DNA from 3 places in the Paenibacillus sp. PvR098 genome. Region 2 is predicted to be linked to each of the others. Evidence: riboswitches for the same ligand, from Rfam matches in the RefSeq annotation. Region 2 holds a riboswitch; each other region holds the start of a gene.
The links. A riboswitch is a leader RNA that binds a small molecule or an ion and turns the genes downstream of it on or off. The one in region 2 is predicted to bind thiamine pyrophosphate.
Positions count from the first base shown of each region.

Region 1: another riboswitch for thiamine pyrophosphate. It lies ahead of JOE45_RS22470 (ECF transporter S component); the one in region 2 lies ahead of thiC (phosphomethylpyrimidine synthase ThiC).
Region 3: another riboswitch for thiamine pyrophosphate. It lies ahead of JOE45_RS15755 (ABC transporter ATP-binding protein); the one in region 2 lies ahead of thiC (phosphomethylpyrimidine synthase ThiC).

Region 1 is NZ_JAFIBU010000001.1:4,532,034-4,539,462, reverse strand. Features, by position in the region: gene JOE45_RS22495 (EcsC family protein) at 1-223, shown strand, start outside; gene JOE45_RS22490 (SDR family oxidoreductase) at 483-1,283, shown strand; gene tenA (thiaminase II) at 1,374-2,036, opposite strand; gene JOE45_RS22480 (energy-coupling factor transporter transmembrane component T family protein) at 2,085-2,891, opposite strand; gene JOE45_RS22475 (ABC transporter ATP-binding protein) at 2,891-4,408, opposite strand; gene JOE45_RS22470 (ECF transporter S component) at 4,405-4,998, opposite strand; TPP riboswitch at 5,107-5,212, opposite strand; gene asd (archaetidylserine decarboxylase) at 5,508-6,299, shown strand; gene JOE45_RS22460 (MFS transporter) at 6,336-7,429, shown strand, end outside.
Region 2 is NZ_JAFIBU010000001.1:1,367,133-1,374,561, reverse strand. Features, by position in the region: gene JOE45_RS23465 (YdeI/OmpD-associated family protein) at 1-28, shown strand, start outside; gene JOE45_RS23965 (YdeI/OmpD-associated family protein) at 293-415, shown strand; gene JOE45_RS06855 (GntR family transcriptional regulator) at 649-1,299, shown strand; gene JOE45_RS06850 (thiamine pyrophosphate-dependent enzyme) at 1,316-2,989, shown strand; gene thiC (phosphomethylpyrimidine synthase ThiC) at 3,084-4,865, opposite strand; TPP riboswitch at 4,958-5,068, opposite strand; gene JOE45_RS06840 (MFS transporter) at 5,331-6,542, shown strand; gene JOE45_RS06835 (YjcZ family sporulation protein) at 6,600-6,701, opposite strand; gene JOE45_RS06830 (FAD-dependent monooxygenase) at 7,051-7,429, shown strand, end outside.
Region 3 is NZ_JAFIBU010000001.1:3,171,218-3,178,646, reverse strand. Features, by position in the region: gene JOE45_RS15765 (four-carbon acid sugar kinase family protein) at 13-1,296, shown strand; gene pdxA (4-hydroxythreonine-4-phosphate dehydrogenase PdxA) at 1,302-2,300, shown strand; TPP riboswitch at 2,381-2,490, shown strand; gene JOE45_RS15755 (ABC transporter ATP-binding protein) at 2,545-3,294, shown strand; gene JOE45_RS15750 (ABC transporter permease) at 3,291-4,052, shown strand; gene JOE45_RS15745 (ABC transporter substrate-binding protein) at 4,049-5,080, shown strand; gene JOE45_RS15740 (LuxE/PaaK family acyltransferase) at 5,149-6,276, shown strand; gene JOE45_RS15735 (acyl-CoA reductase) at 6,294-7,429, shown strand, end outside.

The sequences.
Region 1 (7,429 bases), 3.2 Mb from region 2:
GCTTGTTCCCGTCATCGGCGCCGTTGTGGGGGCTTGGGCCAATTACGGTTTGCTTGAGGAACTCGGACAGGCCGGGATGAACTGTTACCGCTTGCGCTGGCTTCAAGATGCGAAGCAGCGCGAGGATGACCCCGATCAACAGGACCAAGGCTGGGGTAAGGAAGGGGACGATGGGGTAAAACCTTTTCGAACAGGCAGCTCCGATGAACAGAACCAGTTATGAAGAAGGAGCCTGGTTTGAACCAAATATTAGCGAGGCTCTGAGACGACCACCGACCTACAACCAGTTTGAGCACGAGGCTTTTCTGTTATTCATGGAAAGGGCTTCCGAAGTCGTTCTTCAAAACCGGAGCCGACGAGCCGCTGCGCATGATATGGATTAAAGTGCCATCATCGGTCGATTATCCGCTGTATCCGAAAAGATAATATACCTTACCTGCAAACGGAAGCAAAAAGCCGCAAACGATGAAGGAGGAAATGGGATGAATTTGGGACTTTCCGGGAAAGCGGCCATTATCACCGGAGCAAGCGCCGGGATCGGATTTGCCTGTTCTAAAGCGCTGTTTGAAGAAGGAGCTTCAATCGTAATGGTGGCGAGGAACCCTGAGCGCATGCAGCAAGCAACTGCCGCAATCCTCCAGGGTTATCCTGAGGAGGAGGCTTCACGCATTGTCACGGTGAACGGAGATATGCGCGACTCGGAGACGGTGAAGCAAACCGTCTCCGCAACGATGGCTCACTTTGGCCGTATCGATATTCTGATCAATAATGCCGGGTCGGCAAGAGCCGGGTCGTTTTTTGAAATGCCCGAGGAGGCGTTTTTGGAAGCGTGGAACCTGAAGCTGCTGGGCTACATCCGCATGGTGAAGGAAGCAGCCCCCCACATGATCCGTCAAGGTGACGGGCGCATCGTCAACATCGTCGGCGGTGCAGGACGAACACCTGGCCCAACGTTTCTCGCCGGCAGTACCGCCAATGCGGCTCTCCTTAACTTTACTAGAGGGATTTCCAAGGAATTGGCCAGATCCAATGTCAGAATTAACGCCATTTCGCCCGGAACAACGGCTACAGAACGGGCACTAAAACTGGCGGAGCAGAATGCGAATGCTAAGGGGATTACGGTCGAGGCTCAGCAAGCAGAGCTGAACGCCGCTATTCCGCTAGGCCATATCGTAGATCCGGCAGAAATCGCGGCGATGGCGCTGCTGCTTGTTTCCGACCGCGTCCCTTCAATCACGGGCACGGAAATCGTCATCGACGGGGGACAGCAGCCGGGTGTTTAAACTAAAGCCGTTACCGAGTTTGATAGGAGAAATTGATAGGCGCTTCAACCGGTAAAAAACCGCAGCGAGCACCGCTACGGTTTCAACGTACTATATCGGCCAAGTTTCTTGGCGATAGGCCATATCCCAGAACATATATTCGTATCGACTGCTGATGACAAAATGGTTCTGCATCCTCTCCCGGTCCTGCGGTGTCACCTGCTCCGCGATCTCGTCGATCCGGACAATCTGCTCCTCCACCAGCTCGCGGAACCATTCACCGCCGTACGCGGCGATCCACTCCTGATAAATCGGCTCCTCCGGTGTACAGCCTGCAAGCCTCTCACCGATCTCGTAGTAGAGCCAATAGCACGGAAGAATGGCGGCGATAATGTCGCCCATCTGTCCAGTGTACGCCGCCCGAAGCATATGCGACGTATACGCGTATGCTGTCGGCGCCGGCTCGAATGCCTTCTGTTCCTCTTCGGTGATGCCCAGAAGCTTTGAAAACTTCTCGTGCAGTGAGAGCTCAGCTCCATAAGTGCCTTGTGCATGCACGGCCATGCGGTTGACCGTGAACAAATCGTTCGCCTTGGCTGCCCCCAATGCCTGTACCCGTGCGAACTGGGACAAATAATAGGCGTCGTTCAGCACATAATGACGAAAGCAGGCCAGCGGCAGCGTGCCGTTGCCGATTCCACGAACGAACGGATGCTCGAAGCTGGCGTTCCAGCTTGCATCCGCCGCGCGACGAAGGTGTTCGGAAAATTTCATGGGTAATCCTCTCCGTTTCTTCATTGAAAATTAGTGAACTGCCTTTAACTATGTTGACCTTACATCCCCTACGCTGAAATATGGATGCTGCCATCCCAACCAAACAGCGGCAATCCATAAGAGCAGCATGATCCCGACCAGAAGCCCATCATTCACAGACCAACCGATCAGGTAATAATACGTTCTTTCCTTGACCGATGAGAACCGCTTCGCCTCCATAGCCACCGCAATCCGCTGGGCACGGCGGATGCTTTGGGCCAGCAGCGGGATAGCATACCGCTTCAGCGAATCTACCCAGCCGCGGATCCCTTTCGCTCTCTTGACGCCGCGGACTTTAAACGCCATCTGCAGCGTTCGGTATTCAGCTGCCACCATCGGTAAAAGACGCATAGCGGCCATAAAGCTGTATGCGTACTTGGCCGGCAGCCGCACCTGCTGCATAAGCGAATAGAACAACCGAACAGGACTAGTCGTTAGTCCGAACAACAGGCCGATTAGAGCCATATTGACCGATTTGAGTCCAATGTGCATGCCGCGGTAGAAGCTTTCCTCCGTGACGTGTATGAGCCCCGAGCGCAGCCAGGTCGTCTCTCCTTTGCCGAAAAACACCATAGACGTAGCAGACGACACAAACATCAACCCGAAGGGCAGCATCAGAAGCAGCAGTCTGCGCGTCGGATGGCCGGTGGCGGCAAAGAACAGCAGAATAAGCATCCAAGTCACATTCATCAGAACATTCAAGTTATGTGTCAGCAGCACAAGCATAAACATGCCTATCGAAACGATCAGCTTAAAGGTAGGGTTGACGCGGTGCAGCCACGTTTCCCTATAAGACCAAAGGAAAGGCACAGCCATCAGCTCCTTAATTCTGCGAAAGGCAGCGGTCGATCCGCCATGAATCGGCTCGTATACTCTCCTGGACTGAGCGCTGCGGCAAGACGCCCCTGCCGTATCTCCCATACCCTTGTAGCATACCTGCTTACAATTTCCGTATCGTGTGTGACCATAACGATGGCGACCCCTTCCTGCCGCCACATTTCCAGCTTCTCCAGCAGCGCGAACGTATTCGCGGCGTCTTGGCCGAACGTAGGCTCGTCTAACAGCACAAGCCGCTGTGCTTTGACCGTGGCCGCCGCCACGCTGAGCCGGCGTTTCTGACCTAGCGACAGCTGATAAGGATGCAGGTCGCGGTGCTTGCTGAGGCCGAACCACTGCAGAAGTTCATCCGCTTTCATTCTAATCGTGTCCTCGGAATCCCCGTCACGCCTGAAATTAAACGCCAATTCATCGTAAACCGTGTTCGTCACAAACTGCATCTCCGGATTTTGAAACACATAAGCCGCCATGTCCGCCACATCGTCGAAGCTGCGAACGGGCTTCCCCGCCAGCACGTACTCACCCTTTGTCGGGATTAATTGCATGAGGGATTGGAGCAGCGTACTTTTGCCCGCACCGTTCTCCCCTACAATCGCAACCCAGTCCCCGGCATACAGCTTCGCGGAGGCGACATCGATTTTCTTGTCCTTCCCATGATAACCCGTTAGCTCATGCAATTGGACCAGCGGCTCCCTCTCCTCGGGAACTTCGTTTGGATAACGATCACGCTTGGGCCTTCTATCCGCAAAGTCGTCCCACACGCCCGGATACCAAATCCCGTATTCCATCAGCTGTGGCTTAAAGTTCCGGAACACCTGCTCCGGCTCCCCATCGGCGACAATACGCGCATCAGAGTCAAAGAGGATCACCCGGTCCACGTAATCTACAATTTCATCTATTTTATGCTCCACGATAATGACCGTTTTGTCATGAGTGATTTGTTTAACAGTTTCCCATACCTCGGTCGTCCCTTCGGGGTCAAGCAATGATGTCGGTTCGTCGAGGAACCAGACGTCCGGCCTTAGCGCAAGCAGCGAGGCGATAGCAAGCCGCTGCTTCATCCCTCCGGAAAGCGAAGCGATCGGCACATGCGGGTCGTGCAAATCCAGGCCGACCTGCTCCAAACACTGCCTGATCCTCTCGGGCATACGATCACGGGGCACCCGGATATTCTCAAGCACAAACGCTATTTCTTCATCTACATAAGGCATGCAGAACTGGACATCAGGATCTTGAAACAAATACCCCCACGAGTGAGGAATGCCGATGTCTTCGTACTTAAGCGGCACCTCCAACGCATCCGGGATCAGCCCGCTCCAAACCTGAAGAAGCGTAGATTTGCCGCAGCCGCTGGGACCCAGCAGAAGTACCTTTTGCCCTGCTGGCACACCGGCGCTTAAGCCGTCGAACAATAGTGACGAACTGCCGGGAAACTTCAGCCGGAGCTGCGAAACCCAGGTGATGAAGCGATCACGGTTTTGCACCGACCCGGTCAATGCACGCTCTTCCTGTCCAGATCTTCATAATCGCCGGCGCTCGCCGGACGCACGAGCTGTGTGACCCCGGTTTTTTCCAATGCCTTCACAAGAAGATAGGCGAGCGGACCGCAAATGAGAAAACTCCCAATAAACCTCATGACAATGTACAGCACCAAGTTCCACGTTTGCAATTCGAGAAGATAGCCTTTGAAAAAATCAAGGGCCAGCGCACCCGTACCCGCAGCAATCCCAGCCAGACCAGCTACGGCAGCGGAGAAGCGTTTGTATAGGAATGCGGCAAAGATCAACTCGGCGCCAATCCCCTGAAGGACTCCGTATGTAAGCACCTCTACACCGTACGGAGAACCGACGATCAGCTCGCCGGAGGCTGCGGCTACTTCCGCCAGGAAGGCCACCCCTGGCTTACGGATGATCAAGAACGCGACGGTCGCAGCCATAAACCACATACCGTACATGAATTGATCCAGCTGGATTCCCGGAAGCTTTGCCAAATTGTACACGTCGGTCCACACCCGATAAATAATACTGAATACAACGGCGATAACGACTGTGACCAGAATATCTGTCAACTTCAAACGTTTGGACATCTTTTCCTCTCTCCTCTTCCATCTTTTTCAGAACCCCGGGAGAATGACGCCAAAAAGGCCGCCTCCCGATGAAGGAAGCGGCCTTGTAAGCACCATAGAAATATATGTGCCAACGATCTTCCACTTCCCTACGCTGGTATAAACCAGATCAGGTTCAGAGGGTCTAGGATCTATTGATCCAATCTCAGCCTGTGCGGCTCCCCTAGTGACATCATCATATTATCACGATTGAAATATTTGTCAATGGAGGATCTTGAAAAAATTCCATAGCTACATCCAAGACCTGCAGCCCGATTTTAGTGAACCTGGCCGCTTGCCTTACCTGTGGGGAATTCAAAAATACGCCTGTAAGGCTTAATCCGTCCTAATATATGAAATGAAAGGCTCCTTCGGGAGCTTTTCTTGCTTTTTAAGGTTCGTTTTAGGATTGCTTTGTGCTCCGTTCTGTGTCAAGATAGGCGTTAGATTCGCGTACTTACATTAAGAGAAAACAGGTGAACCTTTCCATTATGAAGATTTCGCTATTCCGGCTGCTGACCGAGCTTTCCTCACGCAAGACCGTGTCGAGACTGACAGGAACCTTTGCCAAATCCAGAGCTAGCCGAGCGCTGATTCCACGCTTTATTCGTACTTACGGCATTCGCGTACAAGATGCGGAGAAAGCGATACATGAGTATGCTTCTTTGAACGATTTTTTTACCCGCAGATTAAAAGCAGGATTGCGTCCTATCGACGAGACGCCAGATACGGTAGTCAGCCCCGTCGATGCCCTGATTACCGGGATGGGAAGCATTCAAGAGGGGCTTATTGTCAATGTAAAGGGACAGGATTACACAATTGATGAGCTGCTGAACCAAAGTCCCCGCATGATCAATTACAAACATGGATTTTATTATGTTCTTTACTTGAGTCCCACCGACTATCACCGGATTCATTCTCCCGTGACAGGTAAGATTCTGGAGAAGGAGCATGTCGCAGGCAAGGTGTATCCGGTAAACGACTTCGGACTCAAGCATATGCGTCGGGTCCTTAGCCGTAATGAGCGTTTGATTACTTATATACAGCATGATACCGGGGAAGTCGCCGTGGTGAAGGTCGGGGCTTTGAATGTGAGCAGCATTCAATACGTTACCCCGCTTCCGAATGAGCTAAGCCGCGGCGACGAGCTTGCTTACTTCGAATTCGGATCTACCGTCGTGCTCCTGACCGAATCGGGCACCTTCGCCCCCCGTGAAGATGTAAAAGTCGGCAGCAGAGTTACCATGGGAGAAGCGCTTGGAATAACCAAACATCGGGATTAGGCCGCTGGATCCTAACCAAGAAAGGAGCGTTCTTTCATGCAGGCGCAAACCGGAGCAGCGGCCTCCGGACCGGTTTTTCAAAGGTCACCGGAGGCCAATGGGAAACCAACCGTATTCCGCATACTGCTTGCCATCAGTTTGGTGCATTTATTTAATGATTCCATTCAATCGATCATTCCTGCGATCCTGCCGATTCTGAAGGATTCCATGAATTTGACCTATATGCAATCGGGTATTATCGTGTTCGCTTTAAACATGACCGCTTCGATTATGCAGCCGGTCATCGGCCTATATTCGGACCGCCGTCCCTCCCCTTACATGCTGCCGATGGGAATGGGCCTTACCTTTATCGGTGTGCTCGGGCTGGCTTTTGCGCCGAATTATTGGCTGGTTCTGCTATCCGTGCTATTCATCGGACTCGGCTCCGCCGTCTTCCATCCGGAAGGCTCGCGGGTAGCCTACATGGCCGGAGGCTCAAGACGCGGACTCGCGCAGTCGATCTTTCAGGTAGGCGGCAACTCAGGGCAATCGCTGGCTCCTCTTATGACGGCCTTCCTCTTCGTCCCGCTCGGTCAATTCGGGGCGATCTGGTTTACGGCAGTTGCCGGGCTGGCCATTCTCGTCCAGCTCTTTATCTCCCGCTGGTACAGCGGATATATAGCTGTGCATCCGCCTGCGGCAAAGAAGAACGGCGTACGGGTCATGAGTCCTTTGCGCAAAAAGCAAATCACTTTCGCTATCTTAACGTTGATTTTTCTCGTGTTCGCCCGGTCCTGGTACCATGCTGGCGTGACGATCTATTATCCGTTTTATCTCATGGAACAGTTCGGAATTACTTTGGAAAAGGCTCAAATCTACATCTTCCTGTTCGCCGCGGCGGGCGCACTAGGCACCTTCATGGGTGGTCCGCTGTCCGATAAATTCGGACGACGCAACCTGATCTTCTTCTCCATGGTCGGCTCCGCGCCCCTGGCCTTGCTTTTGCCTTATGCCAATCCGTTCTGGGCGTATGTCATTTTGCTTGTTAACGGTTTCATCATCCTCTCCAGCTTTTCCGTTTCAGTAGTGTACGCACAAGAGCTGATCCCAGGCAAGATCGGAACCGTGTCCGGACTGATTACCGGTCTCGC
Region 2 (7,429 bases):
ACGTAAAAGCATGGATGACATCAGCTAGAAGATTCGGTTCACACCACGTAACCCACGCAGTATTTGGAGCGCAGTAAACATCAAGTATGCCAATGATCTTATTCATCGAGGGTTGATGAGGCCGGCAGGTCTCAAAGCATTCGAGGAACGAAAGGAAGACAAATCAGCGATATATTCTTATGAGCAAAAGAATGGCATACAGCTCGATGATGTTTATGAGCAGCAATTTCGTGCGAACCCTCATGCATGGGAATTCTTTCAAGCCCAAGCAGCTTGGTACTAGAGGGCTGCTATTTGGTGGGTCATTAATGCGAAGAAAGAAGAGACCAGGCTTAAGCGTCTCAACACACTTATCGAAGACTCAAACCATGGGCGAACCCTACCCCAGCTGACCCGTCGGACCAAGTCAGAGTGATCTGCAAGCAGCGGATTAGCATAGAATTTGAACCTAAGGCTAAGCGCCGACATCGGGACCTGCTGAGTATTAATAGAATCGTTTGATAAAGGCCCACGTACAATCGTGGGTTTTTATGTTATTAAATACTCTATTGACACTGCATAATATTGGGATTATTATGAAAATAACTTAGATATATCAGTTGAATATTATGAATACATCTATAATTTGATCGTATAAAGGGTGATGTAATGAAACAAGGAAAAACCAATTTGGCTTACGAGATCATTAAGGAAAAAATATTAAGCGGTGAATTGAAAACGCTCTCTGATATCTCGGAGGATAGGCTGCAATCGGAGCTGAACATCAGCCGCACTCCGATTAGAGAAGCATTGCAAAAATTGGAGCAGGAGAAGCTTGTTTATATTTATCCCCGCAAAGGCATCATCGTTTCTGGCATTACCGTAGAATTACTCAATGAAGTGTATGAAATGCGGGAATTGATCGAACCCTTCGTAGCTAAGAATGTGTGCCACAAGCTTTCGGAGGAATGGCTGATAGCAATGAAACACAGCTTAACGGAACCGCCTGAAGGGATGACACCGGATGAACGAAAAGCCTATTATATTGATCTAGATAAACAGCTGCATCATCAAATCATCTATTCGTATCCTAATACCTTTATCCACAATATTATGGGCAATATCTATGACCATAATCATAGAATTTTTGTTCTCACCTCATCCGTTAATGAGAAGCATAACGTCTCGATCCCCGAGCATGTAGCCATTATTGAAGCTTTTCTGGAGAGAGATCCGGATAAGGTCGAATTGAGAATGAGAGAACATATTACTTCATCCAGAAGAAATGCCATTGAATACTTGATCAAGAAATATCAATAAAGAGGAGAGTAGAGACATGACACAGATGACCGCTGCAAAAGCAATCGTAGAAGTTCTATTGAGAGAGGGCGTTGAGAAGGCGTTTTGTGTGCCCGGAGAGAGCTATTTGAGCGTCTTAAACGCCTTGTATGAAACACCGCAGATAGAACTGATTTCCGGTCGCCATGAAGGAGGCGTTTCCTTCATGGCTGAAGGTTATGCAAAAGCCAGCGGTAAGGTAGGGGTTTGTTTCGCCACCCGAGGGCCGGGAGCAACCAATCTGTCCATCGGATTGCATACCGCTCATCAAGATTCCACACCTATGGTTGCTTTTATCGGACAGGTAGAAAGATCATTCCGGGGCCGGGAAGGCTTTCAAGAGATCGATATGGCGGAATATTTCAGTCATCTGGTCAAATGGACGGTGGAACTGAATGATGCGCATCGAGTCACAGAGATAGTCCACAGGGCTTTTCATCTCGCCAAATCCGGCAGACCGGGTCCTGTTCTTATTTCTTTGCCTCAGGATGTTTTGGATGAAGTAGCGGAAATGGAGTTCCAGGAAACGGAGATTTTATCCAACCCGCGTCCGGATCACCAAGCCGTGGTCAGAGCCAAAGAAATTTTGCAGCAAGCAAAGCGTCCGGTGATTATCGCCGGGGGCGGGGTAACAGGTACCAAGTCTGCCAGAGAACTGGTGGAATTAGCAGATAAACTGCAAGCACCTGTAGCTACGGCGTTTCGCCGATTCGATGCGTTTCCTAACCAACATCCATATTACATCGGACAATTGGGAGTAGGTGCTGCACCGTATTTGGTGGAGTGCGTAAGGGAAGCGGATGTTGTTCTTGCCTTGGGGACTCGGTTCTCGCAAATTACAACACAGAACTATACGCTGTTGGCTTCCAATACCAAGCTGATTCATGTCGATATTTCACCGGATGAATTGAACAAAGTATACCGCCCGGCACTTGGGATTGTAGCTGACTCGAGAAACTTTATGCTCGATTTGCTTGCCGAGTTGGGTGAATCAAGTCAAAGCGAATCGCGTGAAGCTTATATACAGGGACAACGCAAGAAATATGAACAATATTCCGAGGTTCGCGCTACTTCCGGTCAAGATTATGTGAATTTGGAAGCGGTCATGGGCGATCTGATGGCCCACCTTCCTTCTAACACCATATTTACATCGGATGCAGGTAATTTCTATGGATGGATGGCCAAGCATTACCGCTTCCAGGAAGAAGGGACTTTTGTGGGACCGACCTCCGGCGCGATGGGATACGCCCTGCCGGCAGCCATTGGTGCGAAGGTTGCCCAACCGGAGAAAACGGTAGTGGCGTATGCCGGAGACGGCGGGTTTATGATGACAATGCAAGAGCTGGAGACGGCTGTGCGTAATCGAATTCCTGTCTTGGCGATTGTCGCGAATAATAACATGTACGGAACGATCCGAATGCATCAAGAGAAGCATTTTCCTGAACGTGTCATTGCAACGGAATTATCAAATCCGAATTTCACAGAGATCATGGTCAGTATGGGCGGACATGGGGAGCTAGTAGAGAAGAACGAAGATTTTGTACCTGCACTGCAGCGGGCGTTGGCTTCACTTAAACCGGCGTTGATCGAGGTGCGAATCGACCCGCAGCAAGTATCCGTAGCCAAGACGATCGAAGAAATGAGAGCAGCGCAGACTGTAAAACAAAAATAAATCATCTTATGGAGGAAAGATCAACGTTTATTTCGTTGGTCTTTTCTTATGGAAAAAAGAAGGAGCCGTTAGGCAACAGCTCCTCATTGCTTTATTACTTATAAATGACACTGCCGGCTTCTTTGAATTCTTTGGATTTTTCATCCAAGCCTTTCTCAATGGCTTGCTGATCCTCGAGTCCTTGCTGTTTGGCATATTCGCGAATGTCCTGTGTAATTCTCATGCTGCAAAACTTAGGGCCGCACATCGAGCAGAAATGAGCTGTTTTGGCACCCTCTGCAGGCAGTGTCTCGTCATGATATTCCATCGCTCTTTCCGGGTCCAGAGATAAGTGGAACTGATCTCTCCAACGGAATTCAAAACGTGCTTTGGATAAGGCGTTGTCTCTTTCTTGAGCTCCGGGATGCCCTTTGGCTAAGTCTGCTGCATGAGCTGCGATTTTATACGCGATAACCCCGTCGCGAACATCATTCTTGTTTGGAAGACCCAGATGCTCTTTTGGCGTGACATAACAGAGCATCGCTGTTCCGAACCAACCAATCATGGCAGCGCCGATGGCTGAAGTAATATGGTCATACCCAGGGGCAATGTCTGTGGTAAGAGGTCCCAAGGTGTAGAACGGAGCCTCCTGACATACTTCAACCTGACGATCGACATTTTCTTTAATCAAATGCATGGGAACGTGCCCAGGTCCTTCAATCATGACCTGCACATCATGTTTCCATGCGATTTGCGTTAGTTCGCCAAGCGTATCCAATTCCGCAAACTGAGCTTCATCGTTGGCATCCGCTATGGACCCCGGACGCAAACCATCCCCAAGGGAAAACGCAACATCATAGGATTTCATGATTTCACAAATCTCTTCAAAATGGGTATAAAGGAAATTTTCCTGATGATGCGCCAGACACCATGCAGCCATGATGGAACCGCCACGAGAAACGATACCTGTGACCCGCTTCGCCGTGAGAGGAACATAGCGTAAAAGTACGCCAGCATGAATCGTAAAGTAATCTACGCCTTGTTCGGCTTGTTCTATGAGCGTATCGCGGTAAATCTCCCAGCTCAGCTCCTCCGCTTTTCCTCCGACTTTCTCCAAGGCTTGATAAAGGGGAACCGTCCCGATCGGTACAGGAGAATTGCGGATGATCCACTCACGGGTCGTATGAATATTTTTGCCGGTGGACAGGTCCATGATGTTATCTGCGCCCCAGCGTGTAGCCCATCTCATTTTTTCTACTTCTTCTTCGATTGATGAAGCGACAGCCGAGTTTCCGATATTGGCGTTGATTTTGACTAAAAATTTAGTGCCAATTATCATGGGTTCGCTTTCCGGATGATTGATGTTTGACGGAATAATCGCCCGACCGCGAGCGACTTCACTGCGTACAAATTCAGGAGAAACATTCTCGCGAATAGCGATATATTCCATCTCTGGAGTGATGATCCCTTTCTTGGCATAATGCATTTGTGTTACATTGGATCCGCTTTTAGCGCGTAACGGCTTACGATACAATCCTGGGAATATTTCTTCCTGACTTACGGAGTCTTCTTTTATGTAACCGTTGTCTTCGGGCTTGATCGCTCTTCCTGTATATTCTTCAACATCGTTGCGCTCCAATATCCAATTGCGGCGGTTCAACGGAAGGCCAGCACGAATATCGGTGTGGACATCGCTGTCCGTGTATGGACCGCTGCAATCATATACCCGTACTGGAGGGTTCTCTTGCTCGTTGTCGCCTTGGACTGTCGGGGTTAAACCAATTTCGCGCATAGGAACCTTGATATCCTCACGTGAACCCTGCACATACACTTTCTTGCTCCCCGGAAAAGCCGAAACATTAGGGGTTACTACATTTTCTTTGATTTCGCTTGCCATTTCAATTCCTCCTCAGAATGAATGTGATCAAGCGGAGAAAACCTTGATGCAAACAAAAAAGACCGCAACGTGAAAGAAGCGGTCTTTGTATACACAAAGGCTAAGACATTTCCTCCGCTGGCATTACCCAGATCAGGTATTACGGTCGATAGCATTCGGCTACCCTCTCAGCCTGGCTATACCAAGCTCCCGTGTTTATTCAACTGTCATACCAATAATAACCATAGAAAATTGAAAAATCAACCTATTTTTTAGAAAGTGTGATGACGGTGTCCGCCATGTGCTCGTCGGCGATCCCATGAAGTTGAAGATCTACGGCGACAAAGTGGATGGCTATGGAGGAACTTACTTTAAAGTGCATAATTAATAAATAAATTATTTCTTTAGAACTTTATGGAAATCAGATATGATGAATAATGAACGTGTGCATAACAAATGAAATTGACGAACTAGGAGAGAACAAGGATGAATGCGAGACCCGAAACAGAAACACGAAATTATAGAATACCGCTGTTTTGTATGGTCACCTTGTTGTTCTGGTTTTCGATGTATACTTGCGTGCCGATATTGACCGCCTATGTTGAATATTTAGGCGCTTCTTATAAAATGGCGGGACTGATCGTCGGCATGTACGGATTGAGTCAGATGCTGCTGCGGATACCGGTAGGCGTAGTATCGGACCGTTATCATAAGCGAAAATTGTTTATTGTATTCGGGTTGTTTTTTTCGGTATTATCCGGAGTCGGGATTCTAGTAACACAGCAGCTGACATGGATTCTCTTGCTTAGGGCTGCAGCAGGAGCGGCAGCGGCGACTTGGGTAGACTTTACGGTCTTGTTTGCCAGCTACTATCGTAAGGAGGAAACAACGCAAGCGATCGGAACGATCTCTTTTTACAATTCACTTGGTCAAATGTTCGGAATTCTGTGCGGCGGGTGGTTCGCCGATATGTATGGTTGGGAATCGTCTTTTCTGATCGGTGCAGCTGTAGGGGTTTTGGGACTCACGGGTGCGTTTTTTCTGGTGGAAACCCCTAGGAAGAATACGCAGGAAATGACCTTCAAAGGCGTGCTTGAGGTGGGGAGCGATAAGATGCTGCTGACCGTCTCTTTTCTGGCCATCCTCTTTCAAGTGCTGACCTTCGCTACCGTGTTCGGGTTTACCCCCGTGTATGCTCAATCTCTCGGCGCAACCAGGCTGGATATGGGTTTGCTTACGTTTTTTTCTACGTTTCCTATGGCGATCGCGTCATTGGTAGGGGGTCGATATGCAGCCCGTAAATTAGGTGAAAAGAATATCATTGTCACCGGTTTTGTATTAACCGGAGTGTTTACTATTCTTATTCCATTCTCCCATTCCTTGTGGATGCTGATGATCACGCAATGTCTCGCAGGGTTTGGCCGAGGCTTTACTTCACCGGTGTTGATGGCGCTGAGCATCAAGCATATGGACGTTGGGAAAAGAGCAACGGCCATGGGTTTTTACCAGGCTATTTATGGTTTGGGCATGTTTGCAGGTCCCTTATTTATGGGAATCGCCGGCGATTGGCTGACGTTAAAGCAAGGCTTTATCATTATAGGCGCCTTGGGATGTGTCGCGGCATGGCTGTCCCATACGATGCTAAAGCAGCGGGGGATGCCATTACGGGAATCCCGTTCGGCGGATCATACGTTCTAATAACGGCAACCATACGCCCGAGCGGTTGGCCCGAGCGAAGGTTGCGAAAAAACTACATTAGATAACCAAAGCAGTGGAAACAATAACCAGAAGAATGAAGAGCACAAGGATCACGCCGGTAGAAGTAAAGCCATGACCAAATCCTCTGACGAAGCTCATAGATGACAACCTCCTTCCGTGTTAGCTTCTGCATTTTATGAACAGCAGGGGTGTTGGGATTGGGCATTCTCCAAAATATGTGTTTGTTCCGGGTAAACCTGTCGTTTCCAATGGCATGGATTTTCAATATGATGCGGTGTGGGAATCGCCGATGACCCAAAGGATCCCACCCGCAGAAGGAATAGACGGCTGCGTATATGCGTCGTCTATTGGCCGTTGGTGCGTTCAACGCTGTAGGGGGACGATGGTATTCGCAGCCTTTTTATCTGTTCCATAATTAGGTATATTTAGATACAAAACTCAACATTGATGGAGAGCAGTCAGGACAAAAGGTGGGAGGAGGCAGGGCATGTTTAACGGTAGCAAGGCGATCATTATTGGTGGGGGCATCGGAGGGCTGGCCGCGGCCATAGCTTTGCAGGACTCCGGCTGGAGCGTCTCCGTATTCGAGAAGACAGCGGAGCTGCAGGTGATCGGAGCGGGTATTGTGCTGGCGGCCAATGCGATGAAGGTGCTGGAGAAGCTTGGAGTGGCTGATCAGGTGCGTGAACAGGGTTGTCCGGTAGGAAAAGGAGAAATCCGTACGTGGAACGGTAAGCTACTAGTGGATTTGCCGGTTCGGGAGCAAGCGCAGCGGTTCGGTTCTGCCAGCTACCTCATTCACCGTGCTGCGCTCCAGTCTATTTTGTACGATCAGCTGAAACCGGGAACTGTTCATTGGGGTAAGC
Region 3 (7,429 bases), 1.8 Mb from region 2:
GAGGTGAAGGCGTTGAAATTAGCGATGATTGCTGATGATTTGACCGGGGCTAATGACAGCGGAGTGCAGCTGGCTCGTTACGGATTGAATACGTCAGTGCTGTTCGAGCCAGATGTAACGGCAATCCATCAGGAAGCGGTTGTTATCGATACGGACAGCCGCTGGTTACCCCGGAGTCAAGCGTACGATAAGGTAAAAGAAGTATCGCAGGTACTCAAATCCGGCAGCTTTGATGTGATTTATAAAAAAGTCGATTCTACCCTGAGGGGAAATCTTGGAGCGGAGATCGACGCTTTATACGAAGTATTCCGCCCGGACTTTGTCGTGATTGCACCTGCTTATCCAAAGAATGGCAGAAAAACGATCGATGGCTATCACTATCTTCACGAGAAACCTTTGAGTGAAACGGAAATCGCAAAAGATCCGAAAACGCCTGTTCGCGATTCCTTTATTCCGAGCATTATTCAAAGTCAGTCGGAGCAGCCGATCGCCTTGGTTACTTATGAGGAGCTGCGTTCTGGATTGGAAGCTGTTCAGGCGAAGCTTATCCAGTGTCAGGAAGATGGAATCCGATATGTCGTATTTGATGCCGAAGAGGAAGAGGATTTAAGGCGTATTGTTCAAACGATGGCCCGCATCGGCCGCTCCGTTTGTTGGGTAGGCTCGGCAGGACTTGCCAACTATTTGCCGGAAATCTACGGGCTGCAAACGAAGGAGATCGAGCTTGACATTCAGCGAGATCAAAAGCCTGTGCTGCTCGTGGTCGGCAGCGTAAGCCCAACCACCCGAAAGCAGCTGGACATTGTCGTTCAACAGCCTCATATTAAAGGAATAGAGCTCCGGTCTTCCTTGCTTGTAGCCGATAATGCATCACGCAAGGCAGAGATGCAAAGGGTGTATGAGGAAGCGAAGAGGGCACTGGATGATCGGCATGATATTGCTCTCTTTTCCTCAGGAAGACCTGAAGATATTGAAGAGGCACAGCGGCTGGGGAAAAAGAACGGGATGGACGAAAGCGCTGTGAGCAATTCGATATCCGGGGCGCTGGGAACAGTGACTTCATGGCTCATCGAAGCCTGTGAAATCAAGGGCATGGTGTTAACCGGAGGCGATACGGCGAAGCAGGTCTGCATGCAGCTGGGCGTGACCGGATTTCATCTCATTGCCGAAGTGGAAATCGGCATCCCGCTTGGCCGCACCATTGGAGCTAAGCCCATGTATGCCATCACCAAAGCGGGGGCATTCGGTACGGACTTATCGCTGCTCAATTCCATACAAAAGCTCAAGGGGGAATGAACCATATGAAACCAGTCATAGGTATAACGATGGGCGATGCTTCAGGCATTGGTCCGGAAATTATCGTGAAAGCTCTGCAATCCGCTCAGGTGTACGATCAATGCAAGCCGGTTGTCATAGGCGATTACAAAATTCTGGAGCGGGCCAGAAAAGTGGTGCAGGCGGACGTGAACATTCGTAAAATTAGTCAGCTTAGCGAGGCTGTATTCCAGCACGGCATCATCGATTGTGTTGATTTGGATATTTTGCCGGAAGACTTACCGTTTGGGCAAGTGTCGAGTGAAGCGGGGAACGCGGCCTTCCAATTTATTAAAAAGGCAGTGGAGCTCGCCAAGGCGAAGGAAATTCATGCGATTTGTACGGCTCCCTTGAATAAAGAAGCCCTTCATAAAGGAGGACATCTGTATCCGGGTCATACCGAAATCCTGGCCGAATTAACTGATACTGAGGATTATTCTATGCTGTTATCCTCACCGAATCTCAAGGTCATCCATCTCACCACTCACGTGGGATTGATTAAAGCGATCGAAATGATTAATCCGGAAAGAACGTATACGGTCGTTAAGCTGGCTCATGAGACGCTGACCCGTGCGGGGAAATCCCAGCCGAAAATTGCGGTATGCGGGATTAATCCCCATGCCGGTGAGAATGGATTGTTCGGGAACGGGGAAGAAGAAGAGAAGTTGATTCCGGCCATCGAGAAGGCTAAAGCAGAGGGCATGGATGTCACAGGACCGTACCCGGCCGATACGTTGTTTTTCCGTGCGGTTCGCGGCGATTTTGACATCGTTGTGGCCTGCTATCACGACCAAGGTCACGGACCTATTAAGGTATTGGGATTGGAAGAAGGGGTTAACATTACGGTCGGGTTAAAAGGCGGAATCATTCGCACCTCGGTAGACCACGGAACCGCTTTTGATATTGCAGGTAAAAATGTTGCCGATGAACGAAGCATGTTAGCGGCCATTCGGGATGCCATTGAATTAGCTCCTAAGGATATGTAATAAAGAGCCTGTGTTCCGAATATAGGAACACAGGCTCTTTCTTGACCATCCGATAATATATAGCGTATCATGGATGTAATTGTATACAGCATGGGGGTCTGAGGAATCGGACTGAGAGTACGGCTGGTTCGCCGTTAACCATTTGAACCTGTTGGGTCATGCCAGCGTAGGGAGAGGTGAGGGAACGCACTTTGCTATGGGCAAGGTGTGTTTTTTGTTAGCTGAGGGCAGGGGGAGGATTAAGGTGACCTACCTGGAATTTCAAGGAGTAAGTCACAACTATAATGGGGAGCAACAAGTCATCCATAGCCTGCATTTGCAGGTACAGGAGGGTGAATTTGTTACCCTGGTCGGGAGAAGCGGGTGCGGCAAGACGACCCTGTTAAAAATGGCAGCAGGATTGCTGACGCCTGACGAAGGAAAGGTCCGGATCGCGGACAAGCCGGTAACGAAGCCGCAAACCCAAGTTGGTGTTGTATTTCAAGCGCCTACTTTGTTGGAATGGCAAACCGTAAGGGAGAATGTCCTGCTGCCGGTGTCTTTGGTGCGTAAGCCGACACGGGCGGACCGGGAAGCGGCAGATGCCTATTTGGAACGCATGGGTTTGGCTCTGCATGCGGATAAATATCCCGCCGAGCTGTCCGGCGGACAGCAAAGCCGCGTGGGCATTGCCCGAGCATTGATACGAGAGCCGTCCTTGCTGCTGATGGATGAGCCTTTCGCCGCGTTGGATGCGTTGACAAGGGAGTCTTTGCAGGAGGATCTCCTCCAGCTGTGCAGGAGCAAGAAGATCACGGTCCTCTTTATTACCCATGATATTACGGAGGCCGTGTATTTATCGGATCGTGTCATTGTTCTTCATGGAGGAGGAATTGCGGGGGAATACTCCGTACCTCTACCTGATTCGCGCCATTATGAGATGCGCTATGACAGCGAATTTAACCGAGTCTGTCTAGCGGTAAGACAGGCGATGGAAGGAGGGGAGCGGAAGTGATTCGGAATTCTATCCTTCCGGTCGGGCTTTTTGTACTGATGATCGCCGTATGGGAGGGCTTTGTCCGCTCCAGCGGGGTCTCAGAGCTGGTACTGCCTGCCCCCTCTGTCATAGCGGATACCCTGTGGACGGGTTTGGTCACTGGATATTTTACGAAACATATCGGCCAAACGCTGCTCGAGATTGTACTCGGCTTGCTGCTGGGCGGCTTGTTCGGGGTTCTTTGCGGAATCGGGATGGGAGAGTGGGCGTGGTTAAGGCGGCTTTTATCCCCTTATATCGTGGCCAGTCAAGCGGTCCCTAAGCTGGCGCTGGCTCCGTTATTTATGATCTGGTTCGGATTCGGAACCACCCCCAAAGTCGTCATCACGGCGTTAATCTCCTTCTTTCCTCTGCTGGAAAGCACTGTAACCGCTATCCACTACGTAGACCCGTTGAAGCGGGACTTGTTCCGGGTGCTGGGGGCCTCCCGGTGGCAGACGTTGATCCGGTTGAAGCTGCCGGCGGGATTGCCTGGTATTCTTTCAGGGCTTCGCGTCGCTGTGGTGTTGGCTGTAGTGGGGGCGGTGGTCGGTGAGTTTATCGGGGGCAACCAAGGCCTCGGCGCTTTGATCATCGCCTCCCAGGGCATGATGGATACGCCCTTGATGTTTTCTGTGCTGCTGCTGCTCACTGTTCTGGGCATGGCCTTGTATCAAGTGGTTATTATCGTAGAGCGGATCAAATTAAAACCATATAAAAGGGAGAAAGACAAATGAAAAAATATTCTATCGCAGCCATCATGATATTGGCGGGGAGTCTGCTGTTATCGGCATGTGGCACCTCATCCTCGAATGAAACCCATTCAGCTCCACCGGCAGCCGAGGCGCCATCGCAGCCGCAAAAGGTCGTAATGGCCAGCTGGAGCAAGCCGATCACCGAACAAACGAATCTTTATCATGCGGAGGAGCAAGGCTGGTTTAAGGAAAAAGGTATTGATTTTACGTTTGTTCCGGGTGCCGGGGGCGGAGATGCGATTAAGAACATTTTGTCCAAGCAGGCCGACATTGCGTTTACAGACCCGGGTTCCTTATACTTTGCTTTAGATAAAGGCGAGAAGCTGCATGTCATTTATAATATTTATCCTCAAAACGTATTTAATATCGTGTCTCTGAAGGATAAAAACATCCAGGATCCTAAAGATCTCAAGGGGAAAAAGATCGGGGTATACAGTCTATCCAGCGGCACCCGGCATAACCTGCTGGTTGTTCTGAATCAGGCTGGACTAACGGAAAAGGACGTCACCATCGTGGAAACCGGCGTATCCAATTTCGCTCCTCTGATCCAAGGACAGGTAGATGCAACGGCGGCCACAGATACGGGCTTGTCCGATGCGAAGCTGAAGGGACTCGGAGACGTGAATGTCATCAACGTGAGGGATTCTTTGAATGTACCGAGCGATGTGTTCGTTGTAACCGAGGAGACCTTCCAGCAGAAGAAAGAAATGCTGAAGAACTTCCTGGAGGCTTATAAGAAAAGCGCAGAGTGGATGATTCAGAATCCCGACGCGGCAGCGGAAGTTGCTTTGACAAAAGCAATCGACGGGAAAGATAAGCAGCGCAATGTGGAGATTATTAAACTTCGCAATGAATCGACGGTATCCGCAGATACGGACAAAAACGGACTCGGTTGGCTGGATGCGTCTGTGCTGCAGGAAGGCGCCGATGTATATAAGAAGCTCGGTTTGATCGAAAACAATTTGAAGCTAAATGACATTGTGACCAATGACCTGGTGCCGAAGAAGTAATGCCCTAAGTGTGAGCCGGAATCAAGCTTTCAATAATGGGAATTGTGATATAGGGAGGGGGAACGCATTTGAAGGCGGAATCGAGAGAAATCGTACAACATATTTTGGGGTATATCGAGCGCTTCTCGGCAGGCGATGTAACGGAGGCGGAAACGGAGGCTTCGTTTCAAGAGGCAGCCATGAAGCTGTTTCGCTATCAATTCCAGCATAACGCAGCGTACAAGAAATATGGCCAGGCCCGGCGTAAATCCCCATTAACGGTAAGGGATTGGCGAGAAATTCCGCCGATCCCGATTCAGGCGTTTAAAGAGCTGACGCTATCCTGCGAGCCGGCGGAGGAAGCGGAAGCCGTATTCATGACAAGCGGAACAACGAATGCGGACAAGCGGGGCAAGCATTATCATCCGACCTTGGAGGTATGGGATGCCTCGATGGCGCCTCCTTTCAAACATTATGTGCTTCCGGACCGTGACCAGATTACGGTATTGGTGCTGTCTCCCGCGGCCGACCTGAATCGTAATTCTTCCCTCTCCCGTTATTTGACGAAGGCTGTGGAGCATTACGGCACATCCGGCAGCCGGTTTTTCTACTCGCAAGAAGGCGGGTTGGATATGGAAGGGGTTCTTGCGTCACTTCAGGAGTGTGCGGCTCGTAACGAACCGGTGCTTCTGATCGGGGCCACCTTTGCTTATGTGCATTTGCTGGATTACTGTGCTGAACATTCATATCAAGTCGAGCTTCCGCAGGGGAGCCGTCTTTTTGATACAGGCGGTCTGAAAGGACAGTCCCGCGAGATCGCGGCGGAGGAGCTGTACCAGAAGATCGAAGGGTATTTTGGACTGAAGCGCGAGTCCTGCGTGAATATGTACGGGATGACCGAGCTCAGCTCCCAAATCTATGATCAGACCATACGCAGCAGCTTACTTACGGGACGCACCGTGCACGAAAAAGCGAATCCCCCCTGGATTCGAACGCTTGTTCTTCATCCTGATTCATTGGAGCCGGTTCCTGATGGGGAAACCGGTGTGCTTGCCCATTATGATCTGGGCAGTTGGAATTCGGCATTTGCTGTTCTCACGGAGGATATGGGGTATAAGAACGAACACGGGCTTGTCCTGCTGGGGAGGATCAAAGGCTCGGAAGCCCGCGGCTGCTCCATAGCCATCGACCAGCTGATGAGTTCAAATAAGAAGTAGGTGAAAGTATGAGCTCAATGGAGAGGATAACCGTAAGAACTGCGTATAAAGTCCCAGATGCAATCCGGCTGACCTCGTTCACGGAGCGGCATTTCAATGGTCCTCAGGGAACGCTCGTTCTTAAATACCCGGATTTGACACCGGAGTTGATCGGGGACATCGCCCGGGAAATATCCATGCGGCGAAGGGATTATTTGTCCCGCTTAAGAACAGAACAGATTGTTGAGCGATTAGACCTGGCCGTGCGCAAATGGTTGGACCCGGACTATAACCTCCGCCGGTTGGCGGAGGCTTGGCTGCCGGTTATTACGGGCTACGACGGGGGAATGATTCGGCTCGAACTTAAACGCTTCTTCCGGACCTTTCGACGGAAGGAGCTGCTTCGCTTTCTGGACGAAGAGTTCGATGCTTCAGCGGTACTCGATGAGTTTCGGCCGCGCAAAAATGGCGGAATGAGCCGGGCGTATGGGCCTGAGCTGCTATTTCACGTCTTTTCCGGCAATGTGCCTGGGCTTCCGATCTGGAGCTTAGTCATGGGAATATTATTGAAATCGGCGAATCTGGGCAAGACGTCCTCGGCCGAACCGCTCATGGCTGTGCTGTTCGCGGAGACGTTGGCGGAAGTGGACCCGCTGCTTGCGGACTGCTTAGCCGTACTGCCGTGGAAGGGCGGCAATGAGGCGTTGGAGCAGACCGTCATTGATGCGGCGGAAGCGATTGTCGCTTACGGCTCGCAGGAAACGGTGGAAAAGCTGCGGTCAAGAGTGCCGGGGACAAAGCGCTTCGTCAGTTACGGCTATAAGATCAGCTTCGCCATGATCGGGAAAGAGGCGCTGACCGCGGACCGGTATCAGGAAACGGCTCGGAGGCTGGCGGAGGATGCATCGATCTACGATCAGCAGGGGTGCTTGGCGCCGCATAGTGTGTTTGTCGAAGAAGGCGGAGCGGTGACTCCGCGTCAGTTCGGGCAGCTGTTGGCTTCCGAGATGGAGCGCTATCACGAGAAGAAGCCCAGAGCGGTTCTGTCGGACGAGGAATCGATGGCTATTCACGCGGTTAGACAGCGGTTTGAAATGATGGGTCTACGGGGAGAGCCCATAGCGGTCTATGCTAGTAGGACGGGAACGGATTGGACCGTTATTTATCATGGTCA